3 regions of the Turicibacter sp. genome follow, and region 1 is predicted to be linked to each of the others. Evidence: riboswitches for the same ligand, from Rfam matches in the RefSeq annotation. Region 1 holds a riboswitch; each other region holds the start of a gene.
The links. A riboswitch is a leader RNA that binds a small molecule or an ion and turns the genes downstream of it on or off. The one in region 1 is predicted to bind lysine.

Region 1 (8,271 bases):
TTCTTTATCTGTTTTATCTAATCCATAAGCTAAAGCTGCTGCTGTTGGTTCATTGATGATACGTTTAACATCAAGACCTGCAATACGTCCTGCATCTTTAGTCGCTTGACGTTCAGCATCAATGAAGTAAGCTGGAACTGTAATAACTGCTTCAGTTACTGGTTCACCTAAGTATGCTTCAGCCGTTGCTTTTAAATTTTGTAAAATAATTGCTGAAATTTCTTGTGGTGTATAAGATTTTCCTTCAATTGTTTCTTTATGGTTTGTTCCCATATGACGTTTAATAGACATGATTGTATTTGGATTTGTAATTGCTTGACGTTTTGCAACATCACCTACTTGACGTTCTTCACCTTTGAATGATACAACTGATGGCGTTGTACGAGCTCCTTCTGGATTAGCGATAACTTTCGCTTCTCCACCTTCCATAACTGCAACACATGAGTTAGTTGTTCCTAAGTCAATACCAATAATTTTACCCATTGAGATTCATCCTCCTATATAACAATTTAGAATTATTCGCTTACTTTTACCATTGAAGGTCGAATAACACGATCTTTTAATTTATAACCTTTTTGAAGTTCTTGTAAAACCATTCCTGATTCTACCCCTTCAACTGCTTCTTGCATCACAGCTTGATGCACAGTTGGATCGAAGGCCACGCCTTCTGCTTTAATGACTTCAACCCCTTCTTGCTTTAATGCCTCAAGTAATTGGGTATGAATCATTTTAAATCCTGTTAAGAATGTTTTTGTATTTTCATCTTCAACCGTACTAGATAAAGCACGCTCAAAGTTATCAATCGCTGGAATAATATTCGTAATCACAGCCTGTGAGCGATATTTCGCTTCACGAACGCGTTCTTCATTCATACGACGTTTAAAGTTTTCAAGTTCAGCTGCATTACGTAACAATTGATCTTTCAGATCTTGAATTTGTTGTTTTAATTCCACTGTTTCATCGATAACTTCTGATTCCGTCTCACACTGGCAATCACCATTTGCTTCTTGGCAACCTGCTTCTTCATTTAATTCTTCTAATTCTTCAACTGGTTGGGTTTCCTTATTCAACCGCCCCACCTCCTATTTATATAAATCAGACATAATTCGTGCGACATGCTCAAGAAGTGGAATGATTTTTCGATACTCCATTCTCGTCGGTCCTAAAACCGCAATCTTCCCAAATTCATGGTCACTAATTTGGTACGGAACCGTGATTAGTGTACAGTTTTCCATCGCTTTTATTTCGTTTTCTTGTCCAATTTTAACCGTCAATTCATGAGTCTCATCATCTGACTCAATAACTTTTACAATCTCATCTGCTTCAATCATACTAAACAAATGATAAGCTTTATCTAAATCATTGAATTCTGGTTGTTTCAAAATATTAGATTTTCCACTTAGAATATAATTGTTTTGAGAGAGCGACTGAGAAAGTAATTGAAGCATTGTATACATAATTTCCTCTTTGTATGTAATGAAATCATGTAATTGATTTTCAAAGCTTTCAGTTAACTTATCATGGATTTCACCCACAAATTCACCGACAAGTAATTCATCGAGCGCTTTAATAATGGTCTCCATTTTTTTAATATCAATATTGTCAGGAATCGTAATTGTCCGACTCTCAACATGCCCTTGGTCTGTAATAAGAACAAAGACAGCTTGTGCATCTGAAATCGGAACAAACTGAATTTTTTTGACTCGACTGTAATCACGAGAGGGACCTAATAAAATTGACGTATAATTCGTTAAACTTGAGAGCAATTTAACCGCTTCTTTAATGGTTGTTTCACGTTCAAATTGTTTTTGATTTAACAATTGTTTAAATATTCCTACTTCTGGTGTTGTCTCCATAGGTTCTTCTTTTACAAGGTAGTCTACGTAATAACGATATCCCTTTTGACTCGGGATCCGACCACTTGACGTATGTGTTTTTTCAAGAAAGCCCAAATCTTCTAAATCTGCCATTTCATTTCGAATCGTAGCAGCTGAAAAATTCAGTTCTTCTTTTTTAGATAAGACGCGCGAACCTACTGGCTGTGCCGTGTGTATGAACTCTTCTACAATTGCCTTTAAAACAAGTATTTGTCGTTCCGTTAGCAATGTAAACACCTCTTTTAGCACTCGTTATCATCAAGTGCTAATACCATTATATATAACCTTATTAGCACTGTCAACTCATTAGTGCTAATTTTTTATTTTTTTCAGAAGTCTAACTTCAGCAACCGTCTACCTTGATTAATATTCTCATTTCATGCTATTTCATACAAAAAAAGACACTCCTAGGAGCGTCTTTTTGAATTATTTATGCGATTCAATTAATGATAATAACGACGCTTTTGGTTGGAATCCAACTGTTTGCTGAACTGCTTGACCGTCTTTAAATAAAATTAATGTTGGAATTGACATCACTTTAAATTGTGACGCAACACCTGGACAATGATCCACGTTTACTTTAACAATTTTAGCAACACCTTGTAATTCAGTCGCTAACTCTTCTAGAACAGGCGCAATCATCTTACATGGTCCGCACCAATCTGCATAAAAATCAACTAAAACTAATCCAGTTGCAATTTCTTGAGCAAAATTTTCTTCTGTTGCATGAATAACTGCCATGTTTATTTCCTCCTCTAATACTTCTTGATAGTCTATCATAAGTATATCATATTACCATGAAATTACAAATAGATTGCACTTTCACCCAAATATTATTTCACATTTTTAGACACCTATCCCCATAACTTTCTAACAATCCCTTTATTTTAAACAGTAAATGGAGCGCCAACACGATCCTTTAACTAATTTAAATATCGGCGTAAAAATTCTTTCGTTCGTGCCTGTTTAGGATTTACAAAGATTTCATCTGGTGTTCCTTCCTCAGCAATCACCCCTCGATCCATAAAAACAACTCGATGACTTACCTCTTTAGCAAATCCCATTTCATGTGTCACCACAATCATCGTTAATCCATCCTCCGCTAATTGTTTCATGACTTTTAAAACGTCACCCACCATTTCAGGATCAAGGGCACTTGTCGGTTCATCAAATAACAATACTTCTGGTTCCATACATAAAGCACGCGCAATGGCTACACGTTGTTTTTGCCCCCCTGATAATTGTGAACTACTTGCATGAGCAAATGATTTCATTCCGACCTTCTCTAAATAAAACATCGCTTTTTCGATCGCCTCTTCTTTTCTTCGTTTCAATACTTTTGTTTGTCCAATGACACAATTATCAAGAACTGTTTTATTTTGAAACAAATTAAAACTTTGAAACACCATCCCGACTTTAGTTCGGTATTGATTAACATTAAGTTCTCCCTTTAAAATATCCTGGCCTCGATATAAGATTTCACCACTATCTGGAATTTCTAATAAATTAAGGCATCGAAGTAGAGTTGATTTCCCACTTCCACTTGATCCAATAATCGTAATAACTTCTCCTTTATCCACATGAAACTCTATGTTTTTTAAAACCTCTAGTTCTCCAAATCGTTTTTCTAAATGATGGATGTTGATCATCGTATTTTCTGCCATACTCTCCTCCTAAAGATTTGCCATTGGAACCGTTTGCGATGATGGAAATGAAGTTTTTTTCACGTTCATTTTCTTTTCAATCCAACCTAAAATTTGTGCTGTAATTGTCGTTAACACTAAATAAATGAGGCACGTAATAAAAAACGTCTCAGAATATAGCATCACACTTCCTGCTACTGATTTAGATTGGAAGAAAACTTCAATCACCCCAATGACATTTAACATTGAACTATCTTTAATATTCACAATAAATTCATTTCCAATAGAAGGAAAGGCGTTTTTAATCGCCTGAGGTAAGATAATGTACATCATCGATTGAAAAGCGGTCATTCCAATACTTCTAGCGGCTTCAAGTTGCCCTTTATCCACTGACTGAATACCTGAACGGATAATTTCTGCCATATAAGCCCCAGTATTAACCGAAATAATCACAATCCCTGCAGTTAATGAACTCCACCCTAGAATAGGACGTAAAGCATGATATAAAAACATCGCTTGCACCATCATTGGAGTCCCTCTAAAAAACCAAACGTAAAGACCTATCAAACAGTGCATCATTTTTTTTAACACTTTTACACTTTTTAAGTCTCTTGGTTCAATTGTAATCGCACGCAATCCCCCTAGAACTAACCCAATAACTAAGCCTAACATCGTTCCTAAAAAAGCTAAAATGAGTGTCATTTTAATTCCATACATGAACAAATCAAAATTTTTAACAAATAAAGAAAATGATTTATTTAAAAAGCCATTTTGAGTGGTTAAGAACATCATAATTATTCACCTGTTGGCGCACTTTCGCGAGATTCTGTCATCCATTCATTTCGAGTCGAATCTGAAATATTATCTAAAGCAGATTGAACTTGATTAAAGAACTCTGTACCACGACTGCCTTCTTTTAATCCAATTGAAACAGATGTATCAATATCAAATCCTTTACCTTCTGCAAAGTGAACAATAGTCAAATCTGGATTAGCTTGAATGACCCCTTCGGCAACGGGTAATTCAGCCGTAATAGCATCTGCTTCATTTGATTGTAAAGAGACCACTAACTCAGGATAAGAAGATTTAGGTGTTAAGTGATTCACCCCTTCAATTTGGTCAATTACCGTATCATAATTAGTATTCATCTGTCCAATCACATTTTTACCACTAAAATCTTGAATAGATGTTGCATGAACTAAATCATCGTCTGCACGAACAATCAGTACCATTTCTGATTCAAAATAAGGTGTCGTAAAATCAATTCCTTGTTCACGTTCCTCATTAGCGGTCATCCCAGCAATAATCGCATCAATTTCTCCCGATTCTAGTGATAATTGCAAACCATCCCACTCTAATTTTTTAATCACTAACTCTTTTTCCATGCTCTTTGCAATTTCATTTGCAATTCTCACATCGTATCCATCACAAAATCCTGCTCCACCAATTGATACACTTGTCTGTGTTGGTGCTGACGTTTGCCAGTTAAACGGAGCATAATTACATTCCATTCCAACCGTAAACGTATCTTTTGAATTACTTGTAGCATTCCCGCTACATCCTGCAAGCAAAATACATCCTGCTAACGTTACAACTAATTTTCTCATATTAAAATCTCCCCTTTGATTAAAATTGATTGTAACAAAAAAAGTCGTGCTATTAACACGACTGAAAAAAAGTCCTCTGTTTAATAGCTCCTCTTCAAAACTGAAGGAGTGTTACAGGTATTTCCTGCAACCCCAAGTGACGTATTTGCCAATACGAAACTTTCGGCGATGATTACCTTTCCAACATTTCCTCACTTGCCAGCTCCCTGTTGTACTCTGATGCAACGCTACCTCTATACGATTTTTTTTGTCCTCTTATAAAATAACATGATTTCCATATAATGTAAACTTTATTTTGAAAAATATATTTTCACAAAAAAATCTATCCCGATTGACTCGAGATAGACAGGACTCCCTTATTTTAATTCAACAACCGTTGCTCCAGTTCCACCTTCACCGGCTCCCCCAAATCTAAAGCTTGCAACGTGTTTATTTTGTTTTAAATATTTATGAACCCCTTGGCGAAGAGCTCCCGTTCCATGACCATGAATAATCGTAATCGTTTGATATCCAGCCAATAAGACATCATCAAAGTATTTATCAAGCATTAACATAGCATCTTCATAGCGTTCTCCTCGTAAATCCAATTGAATTCCGACATGGCTATTACGTTTATGAACCATTTGCCCTTTTTTTGTTTCCTTTTTCTGAACCGATTTACGTAAATATTGAAGATCTTCAGGTTTAATGTTCACTTTCATCATACCCAGTTGAACCATCCATTCTCCATTTTTGGTTTGCTCAATCAGTTCACCTTGACGATTTAAAGATAAAACCATCACTTCATCACCTGGTTTTAACGGCTGTTTATTTTGAGCCTTTTTCTTAAATTGCTCTGCTTGTTTCGCCTCTGCTTTCTTTAATGACGTCAATTTTTCTGTTAACTCATGATCTTTCATTGATAAATCAGCCATTTTTTTCGCTCGACGTAAATCCATCACAATTTGTTCTGCTTCTTCTTTTGCTTGGCGAACACTTTCAAATGCTTCTTTTTTGATATCCTCTAAGACTTTTTCACGTTCTGCCTCAAATTTTGCCAGTTTTTGCTCATATTCTTTTTTCATTTCTTCAACTAATGTATTTTGTTGCTGAAGATGTTGAATCTCCTGATCTAATTGTAATCCACGATCCTCAAGTTTTGTAATTAAATCCGTCATTTCTGTTCGTTCACTTTCAACATATGAACGAGCTTGATTTAAAATGGCCTCTTTTAATCCTAAACGTTTTGAAATCTCAAAGGCATTTGAACGTCCAGGTACTCCAACAAGTAAACGATACGTTGGGGAAAGCGTCTCAACATTAAATTCAACCGATGCATTAATCACATCATCTTGCTCATAAGCATAGGCCTTAAGCTCAGGGTAATGCGACGTCGCAATCGTACGCGCTCCTCGAACCTTAACATAATTTAAAATCGAAATAGCAAGTGATGCGCCTTCTTTCGGATCGGTTCCTGCCCCTAGCTCATCAAATAAAATCAAGCTATTCACTGTTAAACGTTCCATAATTTTAACGATATTTGTCATATGAGATGAGAACGTTGATAAACTTTGTTCAATACTTTGTTCGTCTCCAATATCAGCAAAAACATGATCGAAAATAGCCAATTGTGATGACTCGTGTGCCGGAATTAAAAGACCTGCTTGTGCCATCAACGTTAGTAATCCCACCGTTTTTAACGTAACAGTTTTCCCCCCTGTGTTTGGACCTGTGATTACAATCGTCGTATACTCATCTCCAAGTTCGATGTCATTAGCCACAACAGACTTTTGATCAATTAAGGGATGTCTAGCAGCCACTAAACGGATAATCCCTTTAGTATTTATTTTAGGACGCGTTCCATTAATTAAACGGGCATACTTTCCTTTTGCAAACATGAAGTCAATTTCTCCAAGAAGCTCAACATTTAATGACAGTAAGTCGACAAACTTCTTCACTTCTTCGGTTAATTCACGTAAAATACGTTCAATCTCACGGCGTTCTTCTACATGCCACTCTTGCAACTTATTATTTAAATCCACCACTTCTTTTGGTTCCATAAAATACGTATTTCCTGATGAGGATTGATCATGAATCGTTCCACCAAACGTATTTTTATAATCTGCACGAACTGGAACAACATAACGTTCATTACGAATCGTTACGATTCCATCTGTCAATTTGCTACGACGCTCTGATACGACTTGATTTAGACGTTCTTTAATACGAGATTCGGTGCTTTGAATAGCACGACGAATACTACGTAATTCACCTGATGCACTGTCCATCACATATCCTGTCTCATCGATACACGCATTAATAGCATTTTGTAAACTCGATAAAGCGACTAACGTATTCGTATGATGTGCAAAAATCGGGGCATCGACTTTAATCTCATTTAAACGTTCTGCAAAAGATTTCATCTGTGACACCGCATAAAGTAAGCGGCTCACCGCTAATAACTCTTGTGAAGATAGAATCGCTGAAATCTTCGCACGCGCAATCGCCTCTGAAATATCAGATACCCCACCTAGTGGAGCCTCTCCTAACGCGTAAATAATTCTTAAGGCTTCATCTGATTGATTTAATCCATACTCCACATCTTTTTCAATCGTCGTTGGCTTTAATAAAGCCACGCGTTTTTGTCCAAGCGAACAAGCACACAACGACTCAATCGTTTGTTTAATCTTATTAAATTCTAATATCTGAATAGCTTGTTTCACTAATCTCACTCCACTTTAGCAAAAAAAATTTGCAAAAATTTTTAACGATGTTATTTTAACACAAATTCTGTTAAAATCATAGTATACATTTAAATGGACGGTGACCCTATGGCTTCAACAATTACCTTAACAGTATCGCAACAAATACTAGAAAAAATGTACCAATATTACGAAAAACAAATTATTAAAATTCCAAATCATACTCTTTTTCAAGCAAAGACCACTTCTTGTACCATTACGGCTTATCTAAGCAAAAAAGTGGTATTTCAAGGGGTGAATCCTGAGATTGAAGCAAACAAGTGGCAAAAGGCTTCACCTACTTCAACGACTCCTAAAAAATCAACTTTAAATGAAAAGTCAACCCTCCCAAGCAACATTGCTATGCTTTCAGCAATCGGATGTGATGAGGTTGGAACAGGAGATTACTTCGGACCGATTGTGG
Region 2 (8,271 bases), on a different contig from region 1:
TTCGTAATTTCTGTTAATTTATCATTGATTAACGTCATGTATTCTGGACTAATATCCGTCTCATTTAACGTCTGTTCGAGTATTACTTTCATATCATATAGATATCTTGGAATGTCATTAACTAACCCTGTAATACTTTCGACTAATTGTGGAACCACGAATTGAATAAAGACATAAAAAATTAAACTTGCAGTTAAATATGATAATATAACCGCTACCCCACGCAGAGATTTTTTTGAACCTTTAATAAACTTCTTAAAGACTCTATCCTCATAAAATTTCAAGATAAAATTAATTAAGTAAGCGATGATAAAACCAATAATAAATGGTTGAAAAACGGCCATTATTTGGCTCATCTTTCCTGTAAAAGCATCTAATTTTGATATAATGTTAGCAAAAACAATACTGAAACAAATGACAATAAAAGCATATATCGCAATGGTAGTATATTTTTTATCCCAATTAATCTTCATAACTCCTCCTATTATTGTTATTTCATACTAAATTATAACTCTATTATATACTATTATTAGGCTAAAAAAGTAGCTTATATTCGCCTATATTTAAGTAATTTTTGTAAAAAAGCCACCTATCCTATTAACGAGATGAGGTGGCATATAAAAGTATTTTATTTTAATTTAATTGATTCGCTTAACACGTCATATCCTGTATATGCTAAAGCTAATGCTGCAATGACTAGACGTTCATGTGCAAGACTTGTAACGGTTGCATCAACCATTTGTTGTGAGTGTCCAACAATCTTACAATCACCAATTCCAATATAGGGATGAATCGTTGGACAAATGTTACTAATATTTCCGATATCGACTGATCCAGTTTCCTTTTTAGCTGGATGAATATCTGTGATTCCAAGTTGACGTAAATTTTCATTAAATGCATTTGATAATACTTGATTCGTTTTTAAATCATCATAAGATAATTCATAGTTACTAATCTCTACTGTTGTTCCTGTTATTAAAGCAGCACCTTGTGCAATGTTTAAAACTTTTTCTTTAACAACTGCTAAGTATTCTTTCGTTGCTGCACGAATATAAAATTGTGCTGTGGCATGTTCTGGTACAATATTCGCTGCTACCCCACCATTTGTAATGATCCCATGCATACGAACATCTGATTTAACATGTTGGCGTAATGCATCAATTCCATTAAATAATTGAATAACCGCATTTAAAGCGTTGATTCCATTCTCTGGGCTCGCTGCTGCATGAGAAGGACGTCCTGTGTAATCAAATTGTAAAGCTTCCATTGCTAAAGATGTTCCACTTTCTGTTGTATATCCATCCGGATGAACCATCATAACAGCATCCATCTCATTAAATAATCCTGCCTCAGCCATGGTTACTTTAGCGCCATTTGTTTCTTCAGCTGGCGTTCCAAAAACATAAACTTTTCCACCAACTTCATCGATAATTTTACTCAATAAAACCCCTGCTCCAGCACTCATTACACCAATCATATTATGACCGCATCCATGACCTAAATCAGGTAATGCATCATACTCACATAAATAAGCGACAGATAATCCAGGTTTTTTACTATCGTAAACCGCTGTAAATGCTGTTTCTAATCCTGCAACACCTACTTCAACTGAAAAATTATGTTCTTTTAAAAATGAAGTTAATGTATTTACAGCTTCGAACTCTTGGTTTCCAAGCTCAGGATGATCATGAATATAGTCACTCATTTCCCATAATCTTTGTTTAAGCTCTTCACTAATTTGCAATAATTGTTCTTTCATAATGCCCCTCCTGTATACAAAAATCTATTGATAGATTTCTTCTTATTCTAATTCATTTTTCATTTTAAGTTCAACTATAGTTTACTAGGCATTCTCTATAAAGAAAATGCCTAGCAAAATTAATATTATGACCAACCCATTAAAATAGCAATTGTAATAAAGATAATAGCAATTACTCCAAAGATAACTTGTAGTGGTAAAATCCATTTAATCCATTTTGACCATGGGATACCTGCTACCCCCAAACAAGCCATTAAGACTGCACTTGTTGGGAAAATCGCATTTGAGAATCCATCACCAAATTGGAAAATTAAAATTGATGTTTGCGGTGTAATTCCAACTAACTCACCAAGTGGCGCCATAATCGGCATTGTTAAAGCTGCTTGTCCTGAACCTGATGAAATAAAGAAGTTAATAAACATTTGAACAAAGAACATGACATATCCCGCAATTAACGAAGGTAATTGACCGATGAAGTTTGATAATTGGTAAAGAATTGTATCAATAATTTGACCATCTTGTGCAAGAATCACGATTCCACGAGCAAATCCAACCACAATAGCTGCTCCAATCATATCTTTTGCTCCACTTACAAACGATGTTGCCATATCATCAAAACTTAAACGTCCAATAAATCCTGCCACGATTCCTGTAGCTAAGAATAAAGCCGCGATTTCTGGAATAGCAAAATCAAATTTTAGTACTCCAACGACAATTCCAGCTAAACAAACTAAAATCGAAGATAAAATAATTTTATGTCTTACTGTAAACTCGATATGTTCTTCAGTTGATTCTTTTAATGCTTCACGACGTGACTGATCAATTTCATAAACGGGACTTAATTCTGGATTACGTTTGATACGACGACCATACCACATTAAGAATAGAATAGATGCTAAAGTTGTAACTGCCCAAATTAGAGTACGGAATCCCACACCTGATCCAGCTTGAACATTTGCAATACTTTGAGCAACCCCTACTGAGAATGGATTAATCATTGCTGTAGCAAAACCAACAATACATCCAACATAAGAAATAGCCATCGCCATAATACTGTCATAACCTAAAGCTAAACAAAGTGGAATCAACATTGCAATAAATGGAATTGCCTCTTCCGTCATTCCAAAAACTGCGCCACCTAATGAGAATAATCCCATAATAAACGGAATCATTAACATCTCTTTTCCATGGAACGATTTAACGGCACTTGTAATTCCAGCATCAATTGCACGTGTTTTTGTAATAATAGCAATTGCTCCACTTACGATAAATAAAAAGGCAATAATTTCTGAAGCTCCTACAATTCCTTCTAATGGAGCTTGTAATAAACTAAATAATCCTTGCGGTGATTGCTCGATGTATTGGAACGATCCATCCACAACGACTGTTCGACCTAAATCATTAACCACTCGCTCATACATCCCAGCTGGTAATATCCATGTTGCTACGGCAACGATGACTAAGATAAAAGAAATAATAACTAGCGTATGTGGTACTTTAAATTCTTTTTTCGCACCTGCCTCAGTTTCAATACTTCTGGCTCTTCTAAGACTTAACATATATTAATCTCCCTTCAGGTTTTTAACATCCAATAAAGCATTGTCCCCATCTTTTCTTGGATGGTATGAGGTGCAAGAGCTTCACAATAAAAAAAGTCTTGAGTATCACTCAAGACTTTTCAGAAATAATCACATAACGTGCGTTTACTTTTGAATGCTCAAATGATAGCCCTCCACAATTTTTATGGTTGGCTTTAATAAAAAAAAGCCTTGAGCAAATCACTCAAGACTTTGAATTTTAATATATCATTTAATCGATATACAATGCATTCATCTTAAATGATAGCTCACCACAAAATATTTTGTGACAGTGTTAAGTATATTTTACATAACACCAGCTCTATCACCTTAAAGTATCGATGATAGGCTTCGGCGAGAACTCCTTTCCTATTGCGTCTACGTCTTCACTCTTCAATAGTACTCTTAGTTACCGCACCTCTATCTAAAACCTATTTATTTTTTAATTAATTAAATCATAAACTATATTCTATTCTTTTGCAAGTGTAAATTTATGTAACTATCCAATAAAATTTCTATTTTATATTTTTTTAATAAATACACTATAGAGAGCTAACTATAATAAATTTTTAAAAATGAGATGGCCTTAATGAGTATTAAAGAAAAAATTCATGAAATGGAAATTCATCATAAAGAACAACATCATGAGGAAAAAAAATTTGAGAAAAAAGAAGATAAATTATATAAATAGCCTATAAAGACACGCTAGTTTTAAAGCGTGTCTTTTTTATTTACTCATTTTTTTAGATTTCTTTGCACAAGCTTCCATAGCATTCATAATACTTGCTCTAAATTCCTCTTGTTCTAATTTAGCAACTGCCTCAATTGTTGTGCCACCTGGTGAACAAACTTGATCTTTTAATCCCCCTGGATGCATCCCTGTTTCTAGTACCATTTTCGCCGCTCCAAGCACTGCTTGTGCAGCAAATTCGTAAGCAAGATTTCGTGGCATCCCTTGTAAAACAGCAGCATCAGCCATTGCTTCAATCATCATATAAACATAAGCAGGTGATGATCCACTCACAGCAATAACGGAATCAATTAATACTTCAGACACCACTTCACATTTTCCAAAACTATTAAAAATAGCAATCACTTGATTTAACTCATTTTCTGTAACATTGCGATTTGGTATAATTGCTGACATCGCTTCACCGACTTGTGCTGGTGTGTTTGGCATTGTACGAACTACCTTAATACTTTTTTGAAAATAGTCCTCAATCATTTGAAGTGTTGGTCCTGCTGCAATACTCACAATAATGGTTTCTTTATGAATACTTTCTTTAATTTCATCAATAATAGCGGGATATAAATATGGCTTAACTGCTAAAATAACAATTTGACATAAATTTGCAACATCTTGGTTTGAAGTTGTCCCATTTATTTTATAATCTTCAACAAATCGATTAACTTTTGTCTGGCTAGGATTAGACATCAAAATATCATTTGATAATATTAATTCAGATTTCAATAATCCTTTTAACATCGCCATCGCCATATTACCACTACCAATAAATCCAACCGGATACTTCATATTTCATCCTCCTTTATTTTATTATAGTCTTTTATTTATACTTCTCAATAATAATAAAAACGTTTACTTAACTATTCATTGCCTTCGTGGTATAGTAAGTTTAGTAATCATACTAGGGGGGATTTTTAAATGATGAAAGCTATTGAGTTTGTAAGAGATGGATTTGTTTTACGTGGGACTGAACACCTTCCTAATCAAATAAGTTCTTCTATTCCAGCTATAATTTTATTTCATGGTTTCACAGCTAATCGTTGTGAATTTGGATTTAGCTTCGTAAGATTGGCTAAACGATTAGAGACTGCTGGTATTGCAGTTTATCGCTTTGATTTTATGGGAAGTGGTGAAAGCGACGGTGATTTCTCAGATATGTCTGTAAGTACCGAACTTGAAGATGCCCATGCTATTTTAAATTATGTTCGCTCACTTGAGTATATTGACTCAAAGCGTATTGGTGTTCTTGGAATGAGTATGGGTGGCTGCGTTGCTAGTCTATTAGCAGGACTTCGTCCACATGATATTCAGTCACTTTGCTTATGGGCACCCGCTGGTTTTATTCCTGACATGGCTAGAAATGGATTTTTACTTGGAAAACAAATAACGGAAGAGATAAAGGAATCTGGTTATCTTCCATGGGGAACTCTACAAGTCGGTATGAAATTCTTCACTCAAGATATTAACTTACACGTTTATGAAACGGCACAGAAATTTGAAGGATCTGTTTTATTAGTTCATGGGGATAAAGATTTAACTGTTCCAATCGAGACTTCTTATGAATATTTGAAATACTACAATAATCGAGCACAACTCATTACAATCACCGGTGCAAGTCATGGATTTGAGACTCTTAATTACTTAGCATTATTATTTGAGTCAACAGAATCATTTTTTAAATCGCAATTACTTTAGGCAGGGAGTTTCCTGCTTTTTTGGTGCTTAAAATAGTTATCATATCAAAAATTTAGCTTACATAAAAATTAATGAAAGGGTGTGTTAACTATTGAATTTTCAGTTTATCATAGAGTATATTTATCAACTTTTTTTATTAAGTCCTTACTTATTTACCTCAGTAGTTTTAGTTCAATGTGTATATTTTTCTTGTCGCAATAATGAATCACACGAATTAGATTTATCTAAAAGTTTATGGGGAATTCTTATTATCACCCTTTTAACCTTGATGGAGTTCTTTATTCCTGGTATTTGGGACCTAAAAATCTCACACAATGTAATAACCCTCTTTTTAACAATTGATTTAGTATTAATCTGTCTTGTCACTATATTCCATAACAGTAGCGAAAGCAAAAAGAAACTAGTTTATTTACTTTCTATTCCTGCTCTACTAACCTGTTTAATCCTATTGAATATTATTGCTTTTTAGACAAAAAAAGAGTGTTAGTACCCCTACTAACACTCTTTTTTTGCTCTTATCTGTCCCACTAGTTAAGAGAAATAAATAAACGACTAATTGAATAACATAACACTAACCCAAAAACTTACCCCTAAGTTTCTTTAATAAATAAAAAACCTCTAATTAATTTACTCATCACTTCATCTCACAAGCTCTATTATACTTAGTTTCCCACAAATTTTGAATTTAAAAAATGTCACAGATTTTTGTCGAAATCTGTGACATTTTCCATCATAGAGATTTTATTAATGAAGTATACTGTAACACTTTATCTGGTTTAATTAAACTCTCGTTAATAATTGTTTTATAAAGTTGTTTTTCCATCAACAATAAAGTTGAGGGAATAGCTAATGCTTGTTTGATTAACTATTTTACTTCTTCAAATAAAGATTTAATTGAATCAAAATCCTTTAAATCAAGATACATTTGAAGTCCCCATGTAATAAAATCCTCTTTTTGGTCCATATGAGCACTTGTAAAAATATCTCTTTTAATTTCATTAAAAATTGATTTAGCTTCTTCATATTTTTTCAATCGATAATTAATTTCACCTACTATAGAGTTAGTCACACTGTTATGTGAATAGTTCTCTCTATACTTCAATGATAAATCTAAATATTTTAAAGCTTCTTCATAAAATCCATTATTGTATTCTAAATAGGCTAGATTATGATAAGCATGTCCTAAAATTGGAGGACAAAATGGATTTTCAATGAACTCTAATAATATTTTTTTGGCCTCTTCATCCTTATTTTGTTTTTGTAAAATCATCCCTTTTAATAAATATGATGAACCTTTTGCCATTATATCTTCATTCTGATTCATTATTTCATCAATATAAATTAAGCTTTGTTCACAATCTCCATCATATAAATAACTAGTAGACATATCATATAAATTTTTATATTTAAGACTTCCTGTCTCTTCTGATAAGAAATAACTAGCTATCTTATATTGTGCAATGGCATCTTTATACTGCCCCAGCTGATTAAAGTTTACTCCAACCAAATTATAATATTTAGCTGGGTTGATATCCGTTTGATTACAATATGAAATAGCCTTTAAAAAGTATTCATTTGATCTCTGATGATCACGAGTAGTGTAATAATGAATTGCTATTTTCTCATTCAAATTAATAAGTGGTTGAAATAATTCATATTTTGTCGCAACTTCATTAAATATCTCATAATCACTTAGACCGTACTCTAACGTGCAATGTTCCTCTAACCAAATTTCTGCTTGTTGTTCTGGTGTTAAACAAAATTGTTCATACGTATAATTCTCTTTAAACAATCCATTTGTTAATTGATCTAATGCATCATACATGAGTTGTTTCATTTCTTCATTTAAAGATCTTTTATTTGTTTCTAACATACTAATATAGTCACGTGAAAATCCAAACGATTCAAAGGCAACTTGTTTTAATCCATACTGTTTACGTACTTGACGAATTTTTTCTCCAATTGTTAAAAACATAACGTATCCTCCGAACCTTATTTACAAATGATTACCTTATATTTTAACGTATAACTAACTCTTTGTATAAAAAAATATCTAAAAGTATGCTATTTTTTGGCTAAATTAACTAATCTCAAAAGCTCTTGTTTATCAATTTCACCAAATGGAGATTTGTTTATTCTAACTGCTGTTCCAAAGTGGAAGTCTGTAGCCCCTGTCTCTGTTTTTATCAAATTGAAATTATCAAGAGTTAGTCCTCCTCCTAATAAAACGTTAATGTGTCCTGACTTGGCAATCATTTGTTTAATCACATCGCCATTCTTCGTAATATGATTCAGTCCCCCTGCCGTTAAAATATTTGTAATCTGTGGATATTTAGATAATGTCTGAACACTTTCAAGTACATTTGTTTCATCTATGGCTTTATGAAACGTAACTTCTAATCCATTACAAACATTTAAAAGTTGTTTAAGTTGTTGTTCCTCAATCTGATTTTGACCATCTAATAGTCCAAGAACAATCCCATTTGCGCCCAATG
Region 3 (8,271 bases), on a different contig from region 1:
CTAATGCACTTGTACCAATCAAAATTCCAATTCCTTGTTCTAAATAAAAATTCGTCGGCAATGAAGTGACATTTATCCAGGCTAACCAAAAACTATAAACAGCTGAAATCCAAATCATAGCATGTGTTAGTTTAGACTTTTTAACGCTTATCAAAAGAACAACGATTAAAAATGCTAAAATAAATAAAATAACAAATAACAAAAACAAATAACCAAGTGCCATTTCATTCCCTCCTTTTTCTAACATCTGTATTATAGCATCCAAATCTTTAAAATTTATGTTGAAAAATCTTAACAATTCTGTAGGATTGGTAACTCACACTCAAAAATAAACTGATCTGCTTCTTGATAAACTTCTAGTTTTCCTCCAACACTCTCAATCAGCATACGACAACTTTGCAGTCCTACCCCATGACTTTCAATCTCATCACTAATTTGAAGTAAAACTTTATTACAAACCTTGATAACTAAAACATCTTCTAATTCGCAAATTCTAAACTTAATCGGATGTGAAGCATCCGCATATTTTAATAAATTTGAACAAATATTATCAATTAAACGGTAAAAATCATGACGTTCCATCTGTAAACTAAATGAATTCTCGATTTCAACCTCTACCAAAGCCTCAAACCCTTCACTTTCCAGTGAAGAAACGACTTCATGTAAACACTGTTCAATCATCTCATCTGCATTTAGCGTCATAACTGGCGCTTTTTTTTCTTCTACAACACACTGACGAAACAACTGATCAATTAAATATTTGATCTGAAATGCCTTGCTAGACACAATCTCTAGATATTTCGTCTGTTCTCCCTTATCTTTTTCCTGCTTGATGATATCTAAATAAGAGATAACAGCGGTTAAGGGGGTTCTTAAGTCATGAGATAGTGATCTAATCATTTGAATGTTTTGCTGTTTTAATTCTTTCTCAAGTTCTATTTGTTGTTCTAAAGTTTTAGCCATGTCATTAATGTCTGCTGCTAACTGAGAGATTTCATGCTGACCTCTCACTTCAATTTGAGTCGATAACTGACCATTTTTCATTCGTTCAACGGCATGGCTAATTTCTAAGATATAAGTAATCTGTCGATGCAACAAGGTCATAAAGGTAATCATAAAAATCACCATCGAAGCTATGACACACAATACTCGTCCCCACAAATAAAAATTAAGATTAAAAAACGGATAAATATCTATCCAAGCCGTCCCGTCACTAAATTGGAGTGCATAAGTTTTTGGAATGTACATGATATCAGATTCTTGATACCCATAAGAGATTAAGCTTGAATCATAATAAAGTTCATCTCCTTGGTAAATCAAAATTAGCAAATCATCATGTGCTCGATGCCATTCTTCTAGTTGCTTAGCATTTTCTAAAGATAATTGATGATTCGTAATGTACGCCTGAATATCTCGATTGATTCGATCCATTTCGTCTGCATAACTGGGAGACTGATTCGCAACTTTACTCGTTAACGAATAAAGTGATTCCTCTAAAATAACATAACTTATAAAAGATAGTAATAATGAAATGACCACATATCCTGTAATCACTAAGCTCCACTTTGGTAACCCTACCTTTTCAAGAAATCGATTAATCCACATAATACCCTTTTCCCCAAGCCGTCTTAATATAGACTGGATTTTTTGAATCCTTCTCAATTTTCTTTCTCAAATTTCGCACGTGAACCATGACGGCATTGTCGCCAATCACTTGCCCTGAATCATTCCAAATACTTTGATAAATTTGTTCCATCGAAAATATTTTTTTACGATGAGTAATCAATAGTCGTAAAATCTCATATTCTGTCGTGGTCAAGGAAACCTCTTTTCCCTCTAAAATCACACGCGTCGAATTCAAATCCACCACTAAATCACCAATCGTAATCGTCGGTTCTACCTTTACCTGAGTCGTTGAATGATACTGATACGCTCGTCTTAATAATGCTTTAACACGGATCAATAAATCACTATTTGAAAAAGGTTTCGTGATATAATCATCGCCACCCGCTGAAAATCCCATCGTTTTATCCGATTCTTGGCCATAGGCCGTTAAAAATAAAATCGGAACAAAAGACTTCTGACGTATTTCAGAGCAGACAACAATCCCAGACTTCTTTGGCATCTCGACATCTAAAATCACAAGTCCAATACTCTCATCCATTAATTCAATGGCTTCCTCACCATTACAAGCCGTCACAACCTCGTACCCATCACCTGTTAATAAGATTTGAAGAATTTGACGAATATCTTGATTATCATCAGCGACTAAAATTCTATTTTTCATCTACTTCATCCCACCTTAAAAAAAATTAACTTATCTCAGTTATATCATAAATTAAATAAAATTCATCAAAAAAAGACAACTATAGGTTGTCTTTTTCAATTATTTTATATTCCTAACAATAAACACCTTTTCGCGTCATGGCTTCAAGCATCGTATAAACAACATCACTTGATCGTTCATTAGCAGCTTGAAACGCCTGTTTAAAGGTTTGAAAAGCGTCATCATCTCCATAATGAGAGATTGCTTTAACACAAATAAATGGGAGATGATGACGATAAGCGACTTGACCTAAAACAGCTGCCTCAACATCTATAAACTCAATGCGATAACTTTGATTTAAATGTTCGGAAATAATGCTACTATTAATAAAACGATCTGCTGTTCCAAAAAGTCCAACCTGGCCCTTATAATCTAAATACTTACAAGCCATTAAAGCAAATTGCTTTAAATGTAAGTCACTTGGGAAAACAACTTGATTCGTTCCAGGAATTTCAAATAATCGATAATGATTGGCTTGAAAATCGACATCATATTGGAAAACCATATCTGAAATGGCAATATCTCCAAGATCTTTTTTTTGCTTTCCGATATATCCGCAATTTCCAAATCCAATAACCGCGGTAATCGGATACTTCTCTGTAATCACACCCATTGCATAAGCAAAATTAACTTTTCCCTCTCCTGCTTGAACCAAAATGATATCTTTCCCATTCAATTTTATTTCATAAATGTTGAAGAGATAATCTGTGACGATTTTATAATCATTCAATTTAGCTAATAATTGTTGCGCTTCAAACTTAGATTCGCAAAAAATACACAACATGTTCATCACCCTTTATCCAATTCAGGATCAATTTTATCTGACTCATTTCTACCTATCTTACTATATGCAATAGTTAATAGACGAGAACCTATTGAAGGGATTTCATACAAAAACTCGCTCCAATTATTGAAGCGAGTTTAATTAAAGTGATGATCATTCGACTTAAACACGAATATCTGGGGTCGTTTCCCAACCATGTTCTGTAGTGTGATCATAAGCTAAAACTTCAAAATTGAATAAATTACTATGGATGAAGACCCCCATCATCACGAATAACCTTAATCATTTTCTCTTCATTTTAATCCCTTCCTAAACATTCGACATGAAACATCCATAATTTGAACTGTCTTTCATCAATTTTATTATGATAAAATTGATCAAACAAATAAGATTTGACATGATGAAAAATAGCGGGTGATAAATACTTCTGACCAACATACTCATTTATTTCATCAAAGAAGTTAATCATCTGTGATTCAACTCCTTTTAAAATGTACATATCAATTAAAGAACTCGTGACAGCTTTCGCTTGTTCGAATATCCCATATTTTAAAATTTTTTCTTTTGATTGATTTAAGTAATCCTCTGCCAGTTCATAATCACCTAACTCGTAATAAATAGTCCCCATTAATCCAAGTGCTAAATGCTTTTTTACTTCATCGGTCACAACCTGAACTAAATGATTTAAAACCTCCAATGCCTCTTCAAATCTCCCTTGAGATTTGTATAAATAACTTAAATTTTGATAAACTTCGGTGACAAATGGCGGATAGCATGGATTTTCAATAAAAGCAACTTGCACGTCTATGGCCTCTTGAATTCGACCACATTTGCGCAAAACAATCCCTTTAAGAATAATGTGAGCTGCCCGAGTTAGAGGTTGGGGCGTCTCTCCCTCTCTTAGTGCTAAGTCAATATGATTTAACGCTAAATCAAGTTGGTCGACCTGAAAATATCCTTTGGCTAAATTATAAAGAATTTTATAACGATACTCCGTCATATCTGGGCTTAGTGAATGAAGGCTCATCTTCAAATAAGAAATGCTCTCTTCATACATTCCCATTTTCTCCATATTTAAACCAATCCCACGGTACAATAACGTTGGATTTTGATGACTTAAAGAAGCGTAGGAAATCGCCAACGAAAAGTGTTGATTCGATTCAATCCATTGACTTTTTTGTTGATAATCAACGGCAATTAATTCTTCTAACTTTAGGCCTTCTTCATATAGTTCATACTGTGCCACGACTTTTTTAAATTTTTCATATTCAGTTGATAAGGTTTCCAATCGACAGCGCTCAGACACCCAATCCTTTGCCTGTTCAACGGCCGATTTTTTAAATGATTCTAGTGTAAACTCTTCTTGTAAAGCCCCATCTGATAACTCCAAAAGAATGCTATAAATCAACTCAACTGTTTCATTAGGAATAATGCGGCGTCCATTTTCTGCCATACTAATATAACTACGAGAAATACCATACGCCTGAAAAGCCTCTTGCTTAATATGATATTGACGTCGACACCATTTGATTTTTTCTGATACTTCTAAAAACAATTGCTTCAACTCCATCCAATCTAAATCATCCTGAGAATTTAAGTCTTTTTGAGACTAAGACATCCTATAAGTATCTATTCTCAACTCCACGAGTATCGCTAAAAATTTTCCAAGTATGAAAAACTTATTTTAAATGATAGATATAACCTAACTCTATTTTACAACAAAAAACATCATTTTTCTTGGTTTTAATGATAGAAAATAAACTTCTCATCCTCTTAATATTCTAATTCATGATTCATCTCTTCTAAACCTGTCATTTTATGCATTTAAATTTCACTCATCTAAATCATCTAACAACAAAAAAAGTCAAGAACATTACAATTTAAGTAATCTTCTTGACTTTAATTCTAGTCGCAAGGTCTATGCCTTTAACCTTATAAAATTATCTTTTATGACGCTTAAGATAAAATTTATGATGTCGATTCAGTCTCCTAAATTAACGACGTGAATCTTTTTTTACTTTTTCTGATTTATCCATACGAGTTAAACGAACAACCGCTTCAACATGAGATGTTTGAGGGAACATATCAATCGGTTGAATATAATCTACTCGGTATTTTTTTGTTAACTCTTTTAAGTTTTTAGCTAACGTTGATGGATTACATGATACGTAGACAATACGTTTTGGTTGGACACGTTTTAACATCTCAATTAACTCAGGCCCCATTCCCGTACGAGGTGGATCGACGATAACCACATCTGGTTTGAACCCTTCATTTGCCCATTTTGGCACGATTGACTCTGCTTTACCAACCGCATAATACGTATTATCAATGTTATTTAATTTTGCATTTGCTTTCGCATCAATGATAGCCGCACGAGTAATATCCACCCCACGTACTTCACTTGCCTGATCAGCCACCCATTGACCAATCGTTCCAACTCCACAGTAAGCATCTACCACTTTTTCAGTTCCTGTTAAAGAAGCAGCATACTTCACTTGATTATATAACTTCACTGTTTGTTCTGGATTTAATTGATAGAAAGCGCGTGGTGATAAATTAAATTTAAATTTACCTAAACGATCTGTAATGAAATCTTCTCCCGCTACTTTAATCATATCTGGTCCAAAGATTTCATGCGTGTCATCAGAATTATAGTTGACATAAACTGACTTCACTTCAGGACAATACTTCATTAAATCAAGCGCTAAAGAATACATCTTCTTGAAGTCTTTATTCGCTAATACAAACGTCACTTGAATCTCACCTGTTCGATATCCACGACGAACGACAATGTGACGAGCTGTTCCTTTTTTCGTTTTGGGTGCATACGCAAAAACTTTATAATCATCTAATAAATCAACCGCGTGATTCACGACTTTGTTGATTTCTTCGTATTGAACCTCACAATCTGTGACATTTACTAACTCTCGTGAGTTCATGCTATAGAATCCGACCATCACACCATCTTCATCATACCCAACTGGCATTTGAGCACGGTTACGATAATTATATGGATTATCCATTCCCATCGTTGGACGGATATCTAATTCTTCAGGATCTAAATTGGTGTAACGTTCAACCGCTTGCCAAATGGCATCGCGTTTAATACGCAATTGTTCCGGGTAGGTCATATGTTGTAATTGACATCCACCACATTGTCCATAAACCTCACAAGCTGGTTGACAACGATGTCTTGATTTTTTCTTAACGCGTACTAATTCTGCTTCTGCATAACCACCTGCTACACGTGTACAAGTTGCCACAACTTCTTCCCCAACTAATGTTCCTGGGATGAACACCGCTTGTTTTTTATAATAACCGATTCCCTCACCGTTAATCCCGATGCGTTTAATCGTCACTAAAAATTCTTGACCAACCTTTAAAGGTGACATATTCATAAAAAAAACCTCCAATGCTTTTAAGCTACCCTTTATCTTACCACATTCGTGATTATTTTACATATCTTATTCGCAGATAGTTGACAAAATCCTCTCTTATTCGCAATAAATACACTGAGATGATGATCTTTCATTTATTATGTTGCAATGATACGTAATTTTATACCATTTTTACTTATTTATAACAATTCATATTGACTCTACAATAAAAGATGCTACAATAGGGATAATTGAATACGTCTCTGTTCTCTTTGATGAGTTAGAGGTGCATGGCTAAAGAGTAGGAATTTCGAGAGTGACGTCTAAGACAAATTCTAAAAGGTATCCATGCCGAAGTGAAAATAGTGTCCGCTATTTTTTGCTGGGGTTAGATTGAAGAAGTCTAACACTGTCACTGCCTATGGTAGTGGAGAACTAATGATCGGAGAGTTAAATAATACGTGTATCACTAAGGGATCTTTTTTTAGCTACCCCATTATTGAGCAATGTATGAGTTTAACTCTGCATTGCTCTTTTTTTTATAACTTTCAGAGCCGGACGAGATGATTCAATCAAAGTTCAATATAAAAGGAGAGAATGAAAATGGTTGGAACCATCTATGCCTTAATTCCGGCAATCCTCACAATTCTTTTGGTTATCATCACACGTCGCGTTATCTTATCACTAGGAGTCGGTGTCATCTGTGCTGCTTTAATTTTATCAGCATTTAGCATCGGAGATACCATCTCAACCCTACTCATCACTTTTAGTTCTCTAGTCATTGAAGAGGATGGACTTTACGGATTCTTAAATGAGTGGAATATGTCCATCATCTTCTTTTTAATCGCCCTAGGTATTATTACAGGCTATATCGTCTTATCAGGAGGGGCCACTGCTTTTACAAAAGCCATTATTCGTCGCGTTCAAACACGCGAAGGGGTACAATATACCGCTGCTATTTTAGGAATTCTGATTTTTGTTGATGACTACTTCAACGCTTTAGTCGTTGGAAATGTCTCAAAACCATTAGCCGAAGCACAAAAAGTATCGCGAGCTCGTCTCGCTTATATCGTTGATTCAACGTCAGCACCTATTTGTGTCATTTCCCCCATTTCAAGTTGGGCAACTGGAATCATGGGTTCTATGGCTGTCATCTTAGCAGGAGCAGGCATTTCTTACAGTGCCTTCTCAGCCTTCTTAATGACCATTCCTTATCATTTTTATGTCATCACAACCCTCATCATGGTCTTCGTTGTCATTCGCTTTAACTTAAATCTTGGATTAATGAAAAAATACGAAGCCGACACGTTACAAGGAAGCGACAGCTCAATTGTAGGCAGCGAACTATCGAATCCTCATGAAAAAGATGTTGAATCTTCAAAAGGAACGATTTGGGACTTAATTCTTCCTATTCTAACCTTAATTATTGTCACGGTTGGAACAATGGCTATCACCGGAATTCAAGGGGCACAATCAGTCACTGATCCTGAGTTTAACTTCTTCTTCACCGTCCTTGACAACATCGCTCTCTCTAAAGCACTTCGTTATGGAGGAATGGCTGGATTAATCGTTTCAATGGGACTGGCTTATCGTCATGTTTTAAACAAAGAAGTCACACTACCTGATTTTTTAAAAGCTTTTATGATAGGAGCTCGCTCTATGTTTGGAGCGATTGGAATTTTATTATTAGCTTGGGCGATTTGTGAACTAGTTGGAGCCTTAGATGCTGGAGGCTATTTAGCTTCAGTGATTACAAGCACCAATATTAATCCAAACTTTAT

Region 2: another riboswitch for lysine. It lies ahead of J6D32_RS01380 (YfcC family protein); the one in region 1 lies ahead of J6D32_RS08460 (transporter substrate-binding domain-containing protein).
Region 3: another riboswitch for lysine. It lies ahead of J6D32_RS01875 (Na+/H+ antiporter NhaC family protein); the one in region 1 lies ahead of J6D32_RS08460 (transporter substrate-binding domain-containing protein).

What each region holds. Positions count from the first base shown of each region.
Region 1 covers NZ_JAGAVR010000065.1:16,551-24,821, reverse strand. Annotated here, with positions in the region: gene dnaK (molecular chaperone DnaK) at 1-483, opposite strand, end outside; gene grpE (nucleotide exchange factor GrpE) at 516-1,079, opposite strand; gene hrcA (heat-inducible transcriptional repressor HrcA) at 1,083-2,114, opposite strand; gene trxA (thioredoxin) at 2,304-2,618, opposite strand; gene J6D32_RS08470 (amino acid ABC transporter ATP-binding protein) at 2,801-3,541, opposite strand; gene J6D32_RS08465 (amino acid ABC transporter permease) at 3,551-4,312, opposite strand; gene J6D32_RS08460 (transporter substrate-binding domain-containing protein) at 4,315-5,127, opposite strand; lysine riboswitch at 5,204-5,371, opposite strand; gene J6D32_RS08455 (endonuclease MutS2) at 5,484-7,829, opposite strand; gene rnhC (ribonuclease HIII) at 7,938-8,271, shown strand, end outside.
Region 2 covers NZ_JAGAVR010000008.1:75,046-83,316, reverse strand. Annotated here, with positions in the region: gene J6D32_RS01390 (AI-2E family transporter) at 1-473, opposite strand, end outside; gene J6D32_RS01385 (M20 family metallopeptidase) at 629-1,759, opposite strand; gene J6D32_RS01380 (YfcC family protein) at 1,885-3,318, opposite strand; lysine riboswitch at 3,594-3,767, opposite strand; gene proC (pyrroline-5-carboxylate reductase) at 4,064-4,870, opposite strand; gene J6D32_RS01370 (alpha/beta hydrolase) at 5,000-5,776, shown strand; gene J6D32_RS01365 (tetratricopeptide repeat protein) at 6,642-7,751, opposite strand; gene J6D32_RS01360 (copper homeostasis protein CutC) at 7,841-8,271, opposite strand, start outside.
Region 3 covers NZ_JAGAVR010000011.1:10,933-19,203, reverse strand. Annotated here, with positions in the region: gene J6D32_RS01905 (hypothetical protein) at 1-247, opposite strand, end outside; gene J6D32_RS01900 (HAMP domain-containing sensor histidine kinase) at 292-1,605, opposite strand; gene J6D32_RS01895 (response regulator transcription factor) at 1,595-2,287, opposite strand; gene mtnN (5'-methylthioadenosine/S-adenosylhomocysteine nucleosidase) at 2,400-3,110, opposite strand; gene J6D32_RS01885 (tetratricopeptide repeat protein) at 3,409-4,680, opposite strand; gene rlmD (23S rRNA (uracil(1939)-C(5))-methyltransferase RlmD) at 5,105-6,511, opposite strand; lysine riboswitch at 6,764-6,936, shown strand; gene J6D32_RS01875 (Na+/H+ antiporter NhaC family protein) at 7,094-8,271, shown strand, end outside.